3 regions of the Streptomyces sp. NPDC097595 genome follow, and region 2 is predicted to be linked to each of the others. Evidence: riboswitches for the same ligand, from Rfam matches in the RefSeq annotation. Region 2 holds a riboswitch; each other region holds the start of a gene.

Evidence for each region. Region 2 has a riboswitch for cyclic di-AMP ahead of ACIQZN_RS30095 (transglycosylase family protein). Riboswitches for the same ligand answer to the same signal wherever they lie in the genome.
Region 1: another riboswitch for cyclic di-AMP. It lies ahead of ACIQZN_RS14010 (transglycosylase SLT domain-containing protein); the one in region 2 lies ahead of ACIQZN_RS30095 (transglycosylase family protein).
Region 3: another riboswitch for cyclic di-AMP. It lies ahead of ACIQZN_RS01005 (peptidoglycan DD-metalloendopeptidase family protein); the one in region 2 lies ahead of ACIQZN_RS30095 (transglycosylase family protein).

The regions. Positions count from the first base shown of each region.
Region 1 covers NZ_JBIWCN010000007.1:244,853-249,646, forward strand. The annotation lists gene ACIQZN_RS14000 ((2,3-dihydroxybenzoyl)adenylate synthase) at 1-1,002, opposite strand, end outside; gene ACIQZN_RS14005 (2,3-dihydro-2,3-dihydroxybenzoate dehydrogenase) at 1,054-1,890, opposite strand; cyclic di-AMP (ydaO/yuaA leader) riboswitch at 2,314-2,498, shown strand; gene ACIQZN_RS14010 (transglycosylase SLT domain-containing protein) at 2,502-3,368, shown strand; gene ACIQZN_RS14015 (Rv0909 family putative TA system antitoxin) at 3,542-3,724, shown strand; gene ACIQZN_RS14020 (SpoIIE family protein phosphatase) at 3,871-4,794, shown strand, end outside.
Region 2 covers NZ_JBIWCN010000024.1:33,900-38,693, reverse strand. The annotation lists gene eno (phosphopyruvate hydratase) at 1-1,192, opposite strand, end outside; gene ACIQZN_RS30095 (transglycosylase family protein) at 1,500-2,216, opposite strand; cyclic di-AMP (ydaO/yuaA leader) riboswitch at 2,221-2,389, opposite strand; gene ACIQZN_RS30090 (transglycosylase family protein) at 2,675-3,730, opposite strand; gene ACIQZN_RS30085 (recombinase family protein) at 3,918-4,794, opposite strand, start outside.
Region 3 covers NZ_JBIWCN010000001.1:225,943-230,736, forward strand. The annotation lists gene ACIQZN_RS00985 (aspartate aminotransferase family protein) at 1-926, shown strand, start outside; gene ACIQZN_RS00990 (helix-turn-helix domain-containing protein) at 988-1,596, shown strand; gene ACIQZN_RS00995 (DUF6126 family protein) at 1,607-1,783, shown strand; gene ACIQZN_RS01000 (tyrosine-protein phosphatase) at 1,795-2,607, opposite strand; cyclic di-AMP (ydaO/yuaA leader) riboswitch at 3,020-3,176, shown strand; gene ACIQZN_RS01005 (peptidoglycan DD-metalloendopeptidase family protein) at 3,180-4,091, shown strand; gene ACIQZN_RS01010 (SGNH/GDSL hydrolase family protein) at 4,275-4,794, shown strand, end outside.

The sequences.
Region 1 (4,794 bases), on a different contig from region 2:
CCGGCAGCCGAGCGCCGGTTCGAGGCGCCGGGCGGCCGTCTCACTGTATTTGGCGCCGCCGACCAGGATCAGCTCCAGGCTCGACAGGTCCTGCTCCGCCGCAGCGGCCGCGTCCGTCCACACCAGGGCGAGCGGTGGCACCATGCCCGTCATGGTGACGCGCTCCCGCTCGATCACCGGGAACGCCGTGGCCGGGTCGGGGCGCGGGCAGAGGACCACGGTGCCGCCCGCGTACAGCGTGCCGAGCCAACCGGGTGAGCTCATCGGGAAGTTGTGCGCGGCGGGCAGGATCACGAGGAAGCGGGTGTCCGCGTCGACGCCGCAGATCTCGTTGGAGCCGCGCAGCGAGTAGATGTAGTCGTCGTGCGTACGGGGGATGAGCTTCGGCACCCCCGTGGTGCCGCCGGACAGCTGGAGGAAGGCCAGGTCGTGCGGTTCGGGCCCGTCCTCGGGCTCCCCGGCCGCGTCGCACGGCACATCGGACAGGGCGGTGTGCTCGCCCGGGTCGCCGACGACGAACACATGCTTCAGGCCGGGCGCCCGGTCCCGTACGGCGGTGGCGAGCGCGCGGTAGTCGAATCCGGCGTGCTGGTCCGGGATGACGTAGGCGACGGCCTCGGCGAAGGAGCAGAAGTAGCCGATCTCCGTCTCGCGGTGGGCGGGCAGCGCGTATACGGGGAGTGCGCCGATCCGGAAGAGGGCGAAGACGACCTCGGCGAACTCGGCGATGTTGGGCAGCTGGACGACTACCCGGTCGCCCTTGGCTATCCCGCGCGCCCGGAAGCCGGCCGCCAGCCGGGCCGCGCGCTCGTCCAGCTCCCGGTACGTCCAGGCGCGGCGCCCGGGCGCGGGGTCGATCAGCGCGACGCGGTCGCCGTGGGCCTCGGCCCGTTCGCGCAGCATGCCGGTGAAGGTCTCGCCGCGCCAGTGCCCGGCCGCGCGGTAGCGGGCGGCGAACTCCGCGGGCCAGGTCGGGGCGTCTTCGTACGGTGAGGCAGTCATCGTTCCAGGTCTCCAGGGGGATGGCCGTTGTGAGGGCGCCGGTCGGACGGGTCAGGCGCGCAGGGTGGCGCCGCCGTCGACGTACAGGTCGTGCAGGGTGATGTGGCGGGCCCGGTCGGACACGAGGAAGGCGACCGCCTCGGCGATGTCGGCCGGTTCGGCGATGCGGCCGAGCGGGATGCCCGTGCGGTAGCTCGCCAGGTCCCCGGCTATGACGCGCTGCGCGGCGGGCCCGTCGTCGTGCGCCTCACCGGCCGGCCACATCCCGCGCTGCATGTCGGTGAGCGTGGAGCCGGGCGAGACCGTGTTGCAGCGGACGCCCCGGGGGGCCAGTTCCAGGCCGAGGCACTTGGTGAACATGACGGAGGCGGCCTTCGACGCGGCGTACGCCGCCATGGTCGTACGGGGGATGCCGGCGGCGTTGGACGCGACGGTGACGATGCTGCCCGCGCCCCGCTCCGCCATCCGGCGCGCCACGGACCGCGAGACGTGGAAGACCCCGTCCGTGTTGACGGCGAACGTCGCCCGCCAGTCCTCGTCGGTCAGCTCGGTGACGGGTGAACAGCGCAGTATCCCGGCCACGTTGACCGCGATGTCGAGAGCGCCGAGCGTGTCCTCCGCCTCCGCGACCAGGGCCTCGACGGCGGCCGCGTCCGTGACGTCCAGCGCCCGGGCCACGACGCTCCCTTCGTGCTCCCGGGCGAGGGCGTCGACGCCCTCCGGGGCCGCGTCGGTCGCCAGGACCCGGCAGCCGCGCGCGACGAGCGCCCGCACGACCGCCTCTCCTATGCCGCGTCCGGCTCCCGTCACGAGGGCGAGCCGCCCGGTGAGTTCCTGGTCGGCCGGGGCGACGGAAGGACGGGAAGAAGGGGCGGAATGCGGCGCCATGGTCTTGGGGTCTCCCTGTGACGGTGAACGAGGGGCGGCAACACTTAGGTAAGCCTAACCATAGAGTGATCACGCGAGCGAGGGGGTCGGAACCCGCGATCCTGGCCGTTCCCGGGTCGCCGGATGCCCTTTTTGCACCTACTTGAGCAAAAAGTCAATTACGGGCGATCAGGGCGGTTTTGATGGTGCCAGACACACTCAAAACGGACTAATGCTTCTATTACGCCCACAGTGGGCAGCGTCACGTCAGCCGTTTCTGACGCGCAATCCGATCTCCCGGTTCCCAGTCGTGCCAAGAAATTTGACTTCCCCCGACTCGGGCGATCATGAGCATTTCCTTTGATTGATCTTGCAAAACAATTGTGATCAGCAATTCCGGGCTTGTTCCGGCTGTCGTTTCTCGCTTACGGTCCCGTCATCAATCCGGATGGAACGCCGAATCCTGCCGCCGTCCGGGAACCCGACCACTCACGTACGGCAGGAGCGGGGGACCCAGGTTTGCCGCCGGTCCGGAATCCGGAGCGGCTAGGGGTGAAGTCGCCATGTGCGACCGGACATCTCCAGTCCGAACCCGACAGCTCACCTCGTAGGCGACGGAGAGGAAATACGCCATGACCCTCACGGGTAAGCACCGTCGTGCCAAGTCCGCGTCCCTGACCCGCGGTTTCATCGCCGTCAGCGCGGGCGGAGCCGTTCTCGCGCTCCCCCTGATCTCGGCCGGATCGGCCTCCGCCGCCCCCGCCAAGACCGTCGTCGCCGAAAAGGCCGCGGCCCCGACTTCCGTCGCCGGCAAGGAAATTGCCGTGCGCAAGGCCGCGCCCACCACCTATTCCGTGGTGTCCGGCGATTCGCTTTACAAGATCGCCCAGGGGCATTCCCTCAGCGGCGGCTGGGAGCGGCTGTACAAGGACAACCGCGGTGCCGTCGGCGGCAACCCCGACCTCATTCACCCGGGCCTGAAGCTCACCATCGGCGCCAAGTCCGAGGCCGCCGCCCCCAAGGCCGCGAAGAAGAGCGCATTCAAGGCGGAGACCGCCGAGAAGAACGGCGACACCGCCCCCCGGACGGAGAGCGCCGACCGCGCCGACCGCTCCGAGCGCACCGTCGTCCCGGTCGCCGCCGAGAAGCCCGCCGAGACCCAGGCGTCCGTCACGTACACCGACGACCTCGACGGCTGGATCAAGGAATCCCTGGCGATCATGGCGCAGCATGGCATCCCCGGCAGCTACGACGGCATCTACCGCAACATCATGCGCGAGTCCTCGGGCAACCCGATGGCGATCAACAACTGGGACATCAACGCCGTCAACGGCACCCCCTCCAAGGGGCTGCTCCAGGTGATCCAGCCCACCTTCGACGCGTACCACGTGCCCGGTACGTCGATGGACCTCTACGACCCGGTCGCCAACATCACGGCCGCGTGCAACTACGCCGCCGCCACGTACGGCTCGATGGACAACGTCTTCGGCGCGTACTGATCCACACCGGCCCCGCGCTCGGGGCAGGGTCGTGAGCAGGGGCGGGAAGAAGCGGAAGCGCTTCTTCCCGCCCCTTTCGCGTGCCCTGCCGCCCACGGTGGCCCCGGCCCCGGAATGCGAGGGCACGGCAAGGCGCGGATGCTGGAACGGTCAGCGTCTCTAGGAGGTCAGTCATGGGCATGCTCGACAAGATCAAGGACATGATCAAGGGGCATCCGGACCAGGCCCGCCAGGGAGTCGAGAAGGGCGGCGACTACGTCGACAAGAAGACCGGCGGCAAGTACAGCGGCCAGGTCGACTCGGCCCAGCAGAAGGCCAATGACCAGTTCGGTGACAGGCCGGACCAGGGCCGGTAATCGCTGGCCCGGACCGTGCGGGAGCGGTGGACGCCACAGCCGTGGTGTCCACCGCTCCCGCGTGTCGCGCCGCGCCCCGCCGGCCGTGCGGGCCCGGGGGGCGCCTCCGACGTGCCGCACCGGCCGCCCGGGAGCATGCTGGCTGTGTGACCTGGCACGGCGCGGCCGGGCGGCTGCCGTTCGGCCCGAGCGGCGGACCGCCCGCAGGACCGGAGGACGGCCGGGCACCGGACGACCTGTCCCTGGTGCTCGCCCAGTCCGTCGTACACGCCGTCGAGGCGGTCGGCGGCCGGGCCGGCGGGATCTACCTCCCCTCGCGCACCCCCGGCCTGCTCCGGCTGGCCGTCCTCGCCGGATTCCCCGTCCCCCTGCTCCGCCCCTGGTGGCGGATGCACGTGAACCGGCCGTTCCCGGTCGCCGAGGCGTTCCGCACCGGCAGCCCGGTGTATCTCACCGACGCCGAGGACGCCATGCGGCGCTTCCCGCAGCTGATGGCCGGGCTGCCCTTCCCCTTCGGCTCCCTGTACGTGCCGGTACTGCGCCGCCGTGAACCGGTGGGCGTCCTCGTCGTCCTGCGCGGTGCGACCGGCGACGAGCCGGTGCCCGCCGTCGAGCGGGAACGCCTCCAACGCATCGCCGACCGCCTGGGCACCGAACTGGCCGGCCTCGCGGGCGCCGGCACCCGGCCCGAGTGGGAGGGCGAGCCGCTCCCCGTACAGCTGCCCGCCAGGACCTCGCCGCCGGTGCGCATCGGCCGCTTCGACTGGAACCTCGCCACCGGCGCCGTCGACGCGGACGACGACCTCGCCGCGATCCTCGGCACCGGGAGCGGCCGCTTCCCCGGCACCATCGACGCCCTGGCCGCCCGGCTCGCACCGGAGGACGTCTACGGCCTCTGGGCGCTGGCCCGGCAGGCGGCGGGCTCCCGCGGCCCCGTCGTGCGCCGGATGCGGCTGCGCGGCCCGGACGGGCGCTCCCACCTGCTGGAGGTCTCCGGGCGCCGCCAGGACGACGTCGGGCCCGGCGGGCACCTGACCGGCTTCCTGGTGGACCTGGGCATCGGCCCGGTC
Region 2 (4,794 bases):
TGGCGACGCGGTCCGAGCGGGCCGGGGCGCCGGTCTTGATCTGACCGCAGTTCACGGCGACGGCGAGGTCGGCGATGGTGACGTCCTCGGTCTCGCCGGAGCGGTGCGACATCATGCACTTGAAGCCGTTGCGCTGGGCGAGCTCGACGGCGTCCAGGGTCTCGGTCAGCGAACCGATCTGGTTGACCTTGACGAGCAGGGCGTTGGCGGAGCCCTCCTCGATGCCGCGGGCCAGGCGCTCCGGGTTGGTGACGAAGAGGTCGTCGCCGACGATCTGGACCTTGGCGCCCAGCTTGTCGGTGATGATCTTCCAGCCGGCCCAGTCGTCCTCGTACAGCGGGTCCTCGATGGAGACCAGCGGGTACGCGGAGACGAGCTCCTCGTAGTACTCGGTCATCTCGGCGGCCGAGCGGGACTTGCCCTCGAACTCGTACTTGCCGTCCTTGTAGAACTCCGAGGCGGCGACGTCGAGCGCGAGCGCGATGTCCTTGCCCGGGGCGTAACCGGCCTCCTTGATGGCCTCAAGGATGAGGTCGAGGGCGGCGCGGTTGGACTCCAGGTTCGGCGCGAAGCCGCCCTCGTCGCCGAGGCCGGTGGACAGGCCCTTGGTCTTGAGGACCTTCTTCAGCGTGTGGTAGACCTCGGCGCCCCAGCGCAGGGCCTCGGAGAAGGACTCGGCGCCGATGGGCGCGATCATGAACTCCTGGATGTCCACGTTGGAGTCGGCGTGCGAGCCGCCGTTCAGGATGTTCATCATCGGAACGGGCAGCAGGTGCGCGTTCGGGCCGCCGAGGTAGCGGAACAGCGGGAGGTCGCTGGCCTCGGAGGCGGCGTGGGCGACGGCGAGGGAGACGCCGAGGATGGCGTTGGCGCCGAGCGAGCCCTTGTTCTCCGTGGCGTCCAGGTCGAACATCGCCTGGTCGATGAGGCGCTGCTCGGTGGCGTCGTAGCCGACGAGCTCCGGGCCGATCTGCTCGATCACGGCCAGGACGGCCTTCTCGACGCCCTTGCCCTGGTAGCGGTTGGGGTCGCCGTCGCGAAGCTCAATGGCCTCGAACGCGCCGGTGGAGGCGCCGGACGGAACAGCAGCACGACCGGTGCTGCCGTCGTCGAGGCCGACCTCGACCTCGACCGTGGGGTTGCCCCGGGAGTCGAGGATTTCCCGGGCTACGACGACGTCGATGGACGGCACGAGGCATCTCCTTCTGGGATATGACGCTGGTTGTGCAGGGTCACTTTGGCCTTGCGACAAGAGCCTAACCGGCCCGGCCGTCTGCGTCGGCCGACCGCCCGTCCCCTGGGACGAAAAAGGACCCAAGGACGGGCATACCGGTGTATAACGCCAAATATTTACTGGCCAGTAACTACAACAGTTGAACGGTCCACGAGGTGCGGACGCCCTTGATGCGGCGTGCCCCGGCCCGGCACACACGGGGGGAGAGTGCGTGCCGGGCCGGGGCGGCCTGAGCGATCAGCGAGGAGGGATCGCGGTTGCTTCGTTACTTCGTCAGGTGGAGCTGCTGACCCGGGTAGATCAGGTCGGCGTCCTGGACGATGTCCTTGTTCAGCTTGAACAGCTTCGCCCAGCCACCCTTGACGTGGTGGTCGGCGGCGATCTTGCTCAGCGTGTCACCGGCGACGACCTTGTACTCGCCGTCACCCTTGGCGACCTTCTTGCCGGTGGGCGTGGTGACCGTCTTCTTCGGGGCGTCCGCGCGGTCGGAGCGGTTGGTGGCCGGGGCCTCGGTGCGCTCGGCCTTCTTCGGGGCGGCCTCCTGCTTGGGGGCGGCCTCCTGCTTCGCGGCACCGGAGCCGGTGTCGACGCCCGGGTCGACACCGTCGTTGGTCAGGTTGCCGGCACCGGCGCAGGACCAGGCGCCCGGGCCCTGGAGGTCGAGGAGCTTCTCGGCGGTGGCGATCTGCTGGGCCTTGGTGGCCAGGTCGGCGCGGGGCGCGTACTGCGTACCGCCGGCGGCGGCCCAGCTGGACTGCGAGAACTGCAGGCCGCCGTAGTAGCCGTTGCCGGTGTTGATCGACCAGTTGCCACCGGACTCGCACTGGGCGACGGCGTCCCACGTGGAGACGGAGGCGGCGGAGGCGTTGGTCGCGCCCATCAGCGGCACGGCGACGGCGGCACCGGCGACACCGGCGAGCGTCGCGACGCGGACGGCCTTGGAGGGGCGGCGGTGCTTGTTGCCCTTGCGGTTGAGCAGCATCGAGTCTTCTCCTCACCGACGCCTGCGAGGTGAGCTGTCGGGTTCGGGCCAAGTGAGTTGCCCGGCCGCGCTCCTGGCGCGACTTCACCCCTAGCCGGCCCCGATACGTCTCCCGACGTCCGGGCCCAGCGCCTACCTGGGTCCCCCGCTCCTGCCTACGGCGCTTGCGCGTCTGTTCCCTTCGACCGACGGCAGGATTCGGCGTGACGGTCGACGGGGCCCGCGGTGCGAGCGGTTCTGACCGTAATCACACCCACCGGTCATATTCAAAGAAGGACATACCGGATAATCATCCCGTAAGAGCATCCGATGAACCCTCATTTGTGCAGGTCGGAACGGATGCGGCGGGACCTCCCGGACAAGGGGCGTGAGTTCACACAAAGAGACCCATGTCTCACTCGGTCAAAAGTGGGACATGGGCCTCTTAAACCACCCAAAGCACAAGGGGCTCTAACGGCTCATCCGGCGCTCTCGGCGACCTTGTCCTGGGCCGGGTCGCCCAGGCCCAGATCGAGGTTCTGACCGGGCAGGATGAGGTCCGGGTCGGAGCCCACCTCGGCCTTGTTCGCCTCGTACAGCCCGGGCCAGCCGCCGGGCAGGTCCTGCGCGTCGGCGATCGCCCAGAGGTTGTCACCCGGCCGCACGGTGTACGTGCCGTCAGCCGGCCGCGTGGCGCTGTCGCGTGCGTCGCCGTCACCCCGCGAGGCGTGCCGGCCCGCGTCGCGCCCGTCGGCCGTCCCGGCGGTGTCCTCGGCGGCCGGGGTGCCCCGGTGCTTGCCGCCCTTCGCCCGCGCGTCGTCCGTCGCGCCCCCGGAGGGGTCCGCGGAGGGGTCGGCCGAGGGCGTGGTGGACGGGTCTGCCGAGGCGGTCGGGTCGGCGGACGGGGCGCCCGAGGGGTCGGCGGACGGGGAGGCGGTGGCGTCGCCCTCGGCGCTCTTGCCCGCGTGCTTGCCGGAGCTCTTACCGGCCTTCTTGTCCGTGGTCGCGCCGCCGGACGCCTCGTCCGAGGGGGTGGCCGCCGAGCCCGAGGACGCGTCGTCCACCGGGTCGGCGCCGAGACCGGCGTCGAGGCCCGAGTCCGCACCCCGGGTGGGCTCGTCCGCGCCCGTGTCACCCGGGTCCACGTCCGCCTTGCCCGCGGCCTTGGTGAGCCCGGAGATCACCGCACAGCTGGGCCACGCCTTCGGGCCCTTGGCGGCCAGGACCCGCTCGGCCACCGCGATCTGCTGCGAGCGGCTGGCGAGGTCGGCGCGCTCCGCGTACGCCTCACCGCCGTACGCCTTCCACAGCTCCGGCGTGAACTGGAGACCGCCGTAGGAGCCGTTGCCGAGGTCGGCGCTCCACATCCCGCCGCTCTCGCAGTCGGCCACCCGGTCCCAGGTCGCGGTGTCCGCGGCGTGCGCGCTCGCGGCGCCGAGCAGCGGGATGGCGATGGCCGAGCCGGTGACGCCTGCGGCGACCACGATGGCGGGTGCCTGACGAGGGCGGCGGTGTCTGCCGTTCGCGGAGCCCATGGGAGATGCCTTCCGTGTGACTGACAAGCGACTGGTGAGTCGAACGGTGAACCTAGCGAAACTCGAACGTGAGTCACAAGTCGATGCAGTAGAGATCACGCGAAAGTCACAGACTTGACGGAGTGTCACTTTCAGCCGCCCGCGCATGCCCCTTCCACAGCCTCGGAGAAGCGCCGGACCTGCCGCCTCACAGCGCTGTACCGGCATCGAGAGCGTCACTGCGCACCTGCCCCGGCAGTCCTTCACGCGGTTGAACGGTGACGGTGAGCTGCGGCAGCACTGAATGCCAGTACGCCTCCACACCCCGGCGGTCCGCTCCCAGAACTGCCATGATCTCCGGCCAGGCTCCCCGCTTCCACCAGAAGAGCTGGCGCTCTCTCATGGGGTTGATCGGCCCCCAGATAAGCGGCATCTCGACCCACGACAAGCCGCTCCGCAACCTGTGGAGCATGCCGGAGAACTGGACCCGAATGTCGTACTTCGAGATGAAGTGCTTTTTCGACTTCTCGGGGAGGAACCGGCGCAATATCGCCATAACCGCTTCCCACTCCTCACCCGTCGGGTCGGGAGGTACCAACGTCCCCGTCTCGTGATGCCACGCCCTGACCTCGCACCTGATGCCGGACCTACCCGCCTTACCCATCGCCCGAGGTGTGACACGGACGTTGAGGAAGTCGCACAGCTCCTTGCGCTCGTCCGGCGTCATGCTGTCGAGACCCTCGCTCGCGTTGCTCGCGAGGGCGGCAAGTTTCCCCGCCTGCCACTGGTGATCGGCTTGTGCCCGCAGCCATTGCCCGGCGATTTCCTTCTGCCTTCTGCACTCCTCCAGCTCCTGCTCCATCGCCTTGAGCCCGGCCTTGAGCACAAGGGGATCGATGCCGGCTGCCAGGTATGCGGGCACCTGCCGGTGGATGAGGTCCTCTCGCACCGCGATGTCGTCGGCGAGAACGCGTACCCGCTTCTCGTACTTCTCCTTGTCCCCCTGCGGGCTGCTGAGGCACTCGGCTACCCTCGCCCACGGCTGGTCCTTGTCCTTCATGAGCTCGGCCAGTTGGGTCCAGACG
Region 3 (4,794 bases), on a different contig from region 2:
GGCTGACCACCGGCTCGCTCTCGGTGAACGGCGAGGGCGGGTTCCGGGACGGCTTCGCCCCGCTGCTGCCCGACACCGCGGTCCCGCTCGGCGACCTCGCCGCGCTGCGGCGCGAGCTGAAGAAGGGCGATGTGGCCGCCCTGGTGGTGGAGCCGATCCAGGGCAAGGGGGTGCTCGCCGCGCCGCCCGGCTATCTGCGCGAGGCGCAGGAGCTGCTGCGCAAGCACAAGGCCCTCCTCATCGCCGACGAGGTGCAGACCGGCCTCGGCAGGACCGGCGACTTCTACGCGTACCAGCACGAGGAGGGGGTGGAACCGGACCTCGTCTGCGTTGCCAAGGCGCTCTCCGGCGGCTATGTCCCGGTCGGGGCGACGCTCGGCAAGGACTGGATCTTCAAGCGGGTCTACTCCTCGATGGACCGGGTCCTCGTCCACTCCGCGAGCTTCGGGTCCAACGCCCAGGCCATGGCGGCGGGGCTCGCGGTGCTGTCGGTGATGGAGGACGAGGAGACCGTCGCGCACGCGCGCCGCACCGGCGACCTGCTCCGTGAGCGGCTGTCCGCGCTCGTCGGGCGCTACGAGCTGCTGCACGAGGTGCGGGGGCGCGGGCTGATGATCGGCATCGAGTTCGGCCGCCCCACCTCGCTGAAGTTGCGCAGCCGCTGGACCATGCTTCAGGCGGCCCGCAAGGGGCTCTTCGCGCAGATGGTCGTCGTGCCGCTGCTCCAGAAGCACCGCATCCTGACCCAGGTCTCCGGCGACCACCTCGAAGTGATCAAGCTGATCCCGCCGCTGGTCATCGATGACGCGGACGTCGACCGCTTCGTGGAGGCGTTCACCGCCGTCATGGACGACGCGCACAGCGGCGGGGGACTGATGTGGGACTTCGGACGGACCCTGGTGAAGCAGGCCGTCGCCAACCGCTGAGGCGTTTTGCCCCTGAGGCAAGAAATTTGCCTCAGGGGAAATTCTTGGGCCCAATGGAGGTATGAACCCTCCGGACGACCTGGCGGCCGGTGAGCTGCCCGGTGTCGCGCCACGCCTGCGCGATCTGCGCCGAGGCCGTGGTCTCACCCTGGAGACCGCGGCCCAGCGGGCCGGGCTCTCGCCCGCCCACCTCTCCCGGCTCGAAACGGGCCGGCGCCAGCCCTCGCTGCCGATGCTGCTCCAGCTGGCCAGGATCTACGGTACGACGGTCTCCGAGCTGCTCGGCGAGATGCCCCCGGAACGTGACGCGATCGTCCGCGGCCGCCCGTTCGAGGGCCCGGCCGCCGACGGCTGGCTGTACCAGCAGGCCGGCGGCTCCGGCCGGGCGATGCAGGCGCTGCGCGTCCGCGTCCCGTACGGCGCCCAGGGCGACCTGGTCCGCGTCCACCCCGGCGAGGAGTGGCTGTACGTCCTGAGCGGCCGCCTCCGGGTGACGCTCGGCGAGACGGTCCACGACCTCGCGCCCGGGGACGGCGCGCACTTCGACTCGCTCACCCCGCACCGGATCGCCGCCCCCGAACCCGAGGGCGCCGAGCTGCTCTTCGTCCACACCCTGCTGCAGAGCCCCGCCGCCGACCTGTGCCTCGGTGGCCAGGTCCACCGTCGCTGAGAGGCCCGTCATGTCCGATTCAGAGCACTACGACCCGCTCACCCCGGCCCCGCGTCCCGGCGCCGACACCCAGGAGAAGAAGATGCCGCGCGGACTCGTCATCCGCCTCTTCGCCTATCTCGTGGTCGGGCATGTCATCGCCGCGTTCCTGTACCTGCTCTTCGCGGTCGGCATGCACAACCAGTAGGGGGAGCCGGCTCAGCTCTCGTCGAGGAGGCGTTCGCGCAGCTGCTCACGGGTGGCGGGCGTGAGCTTCAGCCCGTCGGCGAGATAGCGGTCGGTGCCGCCCCAGGTCTCGTCGATGGCGGCGAAGGCCGCGGCGAGGTAGTCGGGCTGGGCGCCGAAGAGCGGGTTGAGCAGCTCCAGCACCTCCGGGGACAACCCGGCGGCCGAGGTGTCGCTGCGCCGGATGCGGTAGCGGCGGTGCGCGTCGTTCGACTTGAGGTAGTCGGCCTCGATGGTCTCGCGTCCGACGCCCACCGCCAGCAGCGTCACCGCGATGGAGAGCCCGGCCCGGTCCTTGCCGGCCGCGCAGTGCATCAGGGCGGGCACGCTGTCCTCGGCCAGGGCGTGCAGCACCCGGCTGTGCTCGGCGGTGCGCTCCAGGATGATCGAGCGGTACGAGGCGACCATGCGGCGGGTCCCCTTGCCGTCGGCCAGGATCGAGCGCAGCTCCGCGATGTTGCCGTCGCGCACCATCCGCCAGAACTCCGCGCCGTCCGCCGGGTCGCTGAGCGGGATGCTCACATTCCGTACGCCGGGCAGCTCGATGTCCAGGCCGTCCAGCTTGTGGTCCGCCGTGTTGCGGAAGTCGAAGACCGTGTGCAGGCCGAGCCCGCCGAGGAACGTCGCGTCCTCGGCCGTGGCGTGTGCCAGGTGGCCGCTGCGGTAGAGCCTGCCGTGCCGGACTTGGCGGCCGTCGGTGGTGGGCAGGCCGCCCACGTCGCGGAAGTTGCGGACGCCGGTGAGTACGGGCTCCGCCGGCGGGGTCTGCGGCAGCTGCTGCGTCACGGTCACTCCTGGAGGCTCTGCCCCGGCGCGTGTCGCCGACGGGCCCACGACCGCGACGATACGACATCGGTTCCTGGGGCAATCATCTCGGCCGCCCGCTCCCCGTCGACGCGGAGGACGACCGCGACATGTCCGTATTGATGGGATATGCCCAACCTGCCCCGGTTGTGCGGGAGATGATCACCCGCTCGTGAGCGGGATCATATCCGTGACGGTGTGTGGTGACGGCCCGGCTGGGTAGTCCCCGCGCCGCGCGGAAAGCCAAGATCCGTAATCCACGGAGTGTGACCGGAATTCCGCACCGCAATTCCGGTGCGGAATCCGGTGCCGAACACGTGGCTTGTTTCCGCCGTCCCGGCTCGCTTACGTTCCATGCCATCCGGATGGAACGCCCAATCCTGCCGCCGTCCGGAATTCGCATCCACTTCACCGTGTGGCAGGAGCGGGGGAACCAGGTAAGCCGCCGACCGGGACGACCGGACGGCTAGGGGTGAAGTCGCGCCAGGCGCGGCCGGGCATCTCCAGCCCGAACCCGACAGCTCACCTCGCAGGCGCCGGAGAGGAAATTCTTCATGCCCAATTCGGGTAAGCACCGCCGTCCCAAGTCCAGCACCATCGCCCGTGGCGTCGTCGCCGCGAGCGCCGGCGGAGCCGTCATCGCGCTTCCGCTGCTCGGCGCCACCGGTGCCCACGCCGCGGAGCAGTCCGCCCCGGCCACGTCGAAGTCGGTCGCCGCGCACACCGCCCCGGCCAAGCCCGCGAAGAGCGCCGGCACCACCACGTACTCGGTCGTCTCCGGCGACTACCTGTCGAAGATCGCGGCCCAGCACCACCTCAAGGGCGGCTGGCACAAGCTGTACCAGGACAACCGCGAGGCCGTCGGCGAGAACCCGAGCCTGATCTTCCCGGGCATGAAGCTCACCCTCGGCGCCAAGGCGGCCCCCGCCGCCGCGACCCCGTCCAAGGCCCCCGCCAAGACGGCGGAGAAGACCGAGGCGAAGGCCGCACCCAAGGCCGAGACGAAGGTCGAGACCAAGACCGAGGCGCAGACCGAGGCCCCGGCCTCCCAGGACAACGCCTCCGGCTACGTCCACCCGGTCCCCGGCAACCACACCACCGCCTACCGCGCCTCCGGTGCCAGCTGGTCCAGCGGCAGCCACACCGGCATCGACTTCCCCGTCTCCACCGGCACCAGCGTGAAGGCCATCACCTCCGGCACCGTCGTCACCGCCGGCTGGGGCGGCGCCTACGGCAACCAGGTCGTCATCAAGCACGCCGACGGCCACTACTCCCAGTACGGCCACATGTCCTCGCTCTCCGTCTCGGCGGGCCAGACCGTGACCGTGGGCCAGCAGGTCGGCCTCTCCGGCGCCACCGGCAACGCCACCGGCCCGCACCTCCACTTCGAGATCCGCACCGGCCCGGAGTACGGCTCGGACATCGACCCGATCGCCTACCTGGCGTCGCACGGGATCAACGTCTGATCCAGGCAGTACCGGCCCGGTGATCCGGGCCCCTGAACGACACAGAGGGACGGCGCACGGCGGTGCGCCGTCCCTCTGCTTATTCCCCCTTTACCGAAAACTGACCGGGTGGTTTATCTCACCACCCGTCAACCCCTTATTACGGTCGCGTAGGTCACATTCCGGGGTGCAGGATATGCGGTTGTGGCAGACGATTCGAACAACCTCCAGCAGGGCGCCGTCGACCGACAGGGCGCCATCGGGTCGTACGCGGCGATTGGCGACAGCTTCACCGAGGGAGTCGGCGACCCCGGCCCGGACGGAAGGTTCGTCGGCTGGGCCGACCGGCTCGCGGTACTCCTCGCGGACCGGCTCCCGGAGCCCGGCCCGGCGACCGGGGACTTCCGGTACGCCAATCTCGCCGTACGAGGACGCCTCCTCGACCAGATAGTCGAGGAGCAGGTGCCCCGCGCCAAGGAACTCGCCCCCGATCTGGTGAGCTTCTGCGCCGGCGGCAACGACATCATCCGGCCGGGCACCGACCCGGACGACGTGGCCGAACGCTTCGAGCGGGCGGTCGCCGACCTCACGCGTTCGGTCGGCACCGTCATGGTCACCACCGGCTTCGACACCCGCGGCGTCCCCGTGCTGCGCCATCTGCGCGGCAAGATCGCCACCTACACCGCTCATGTCCGGGCCATCGCCGACCGCTACGACTGCCCGG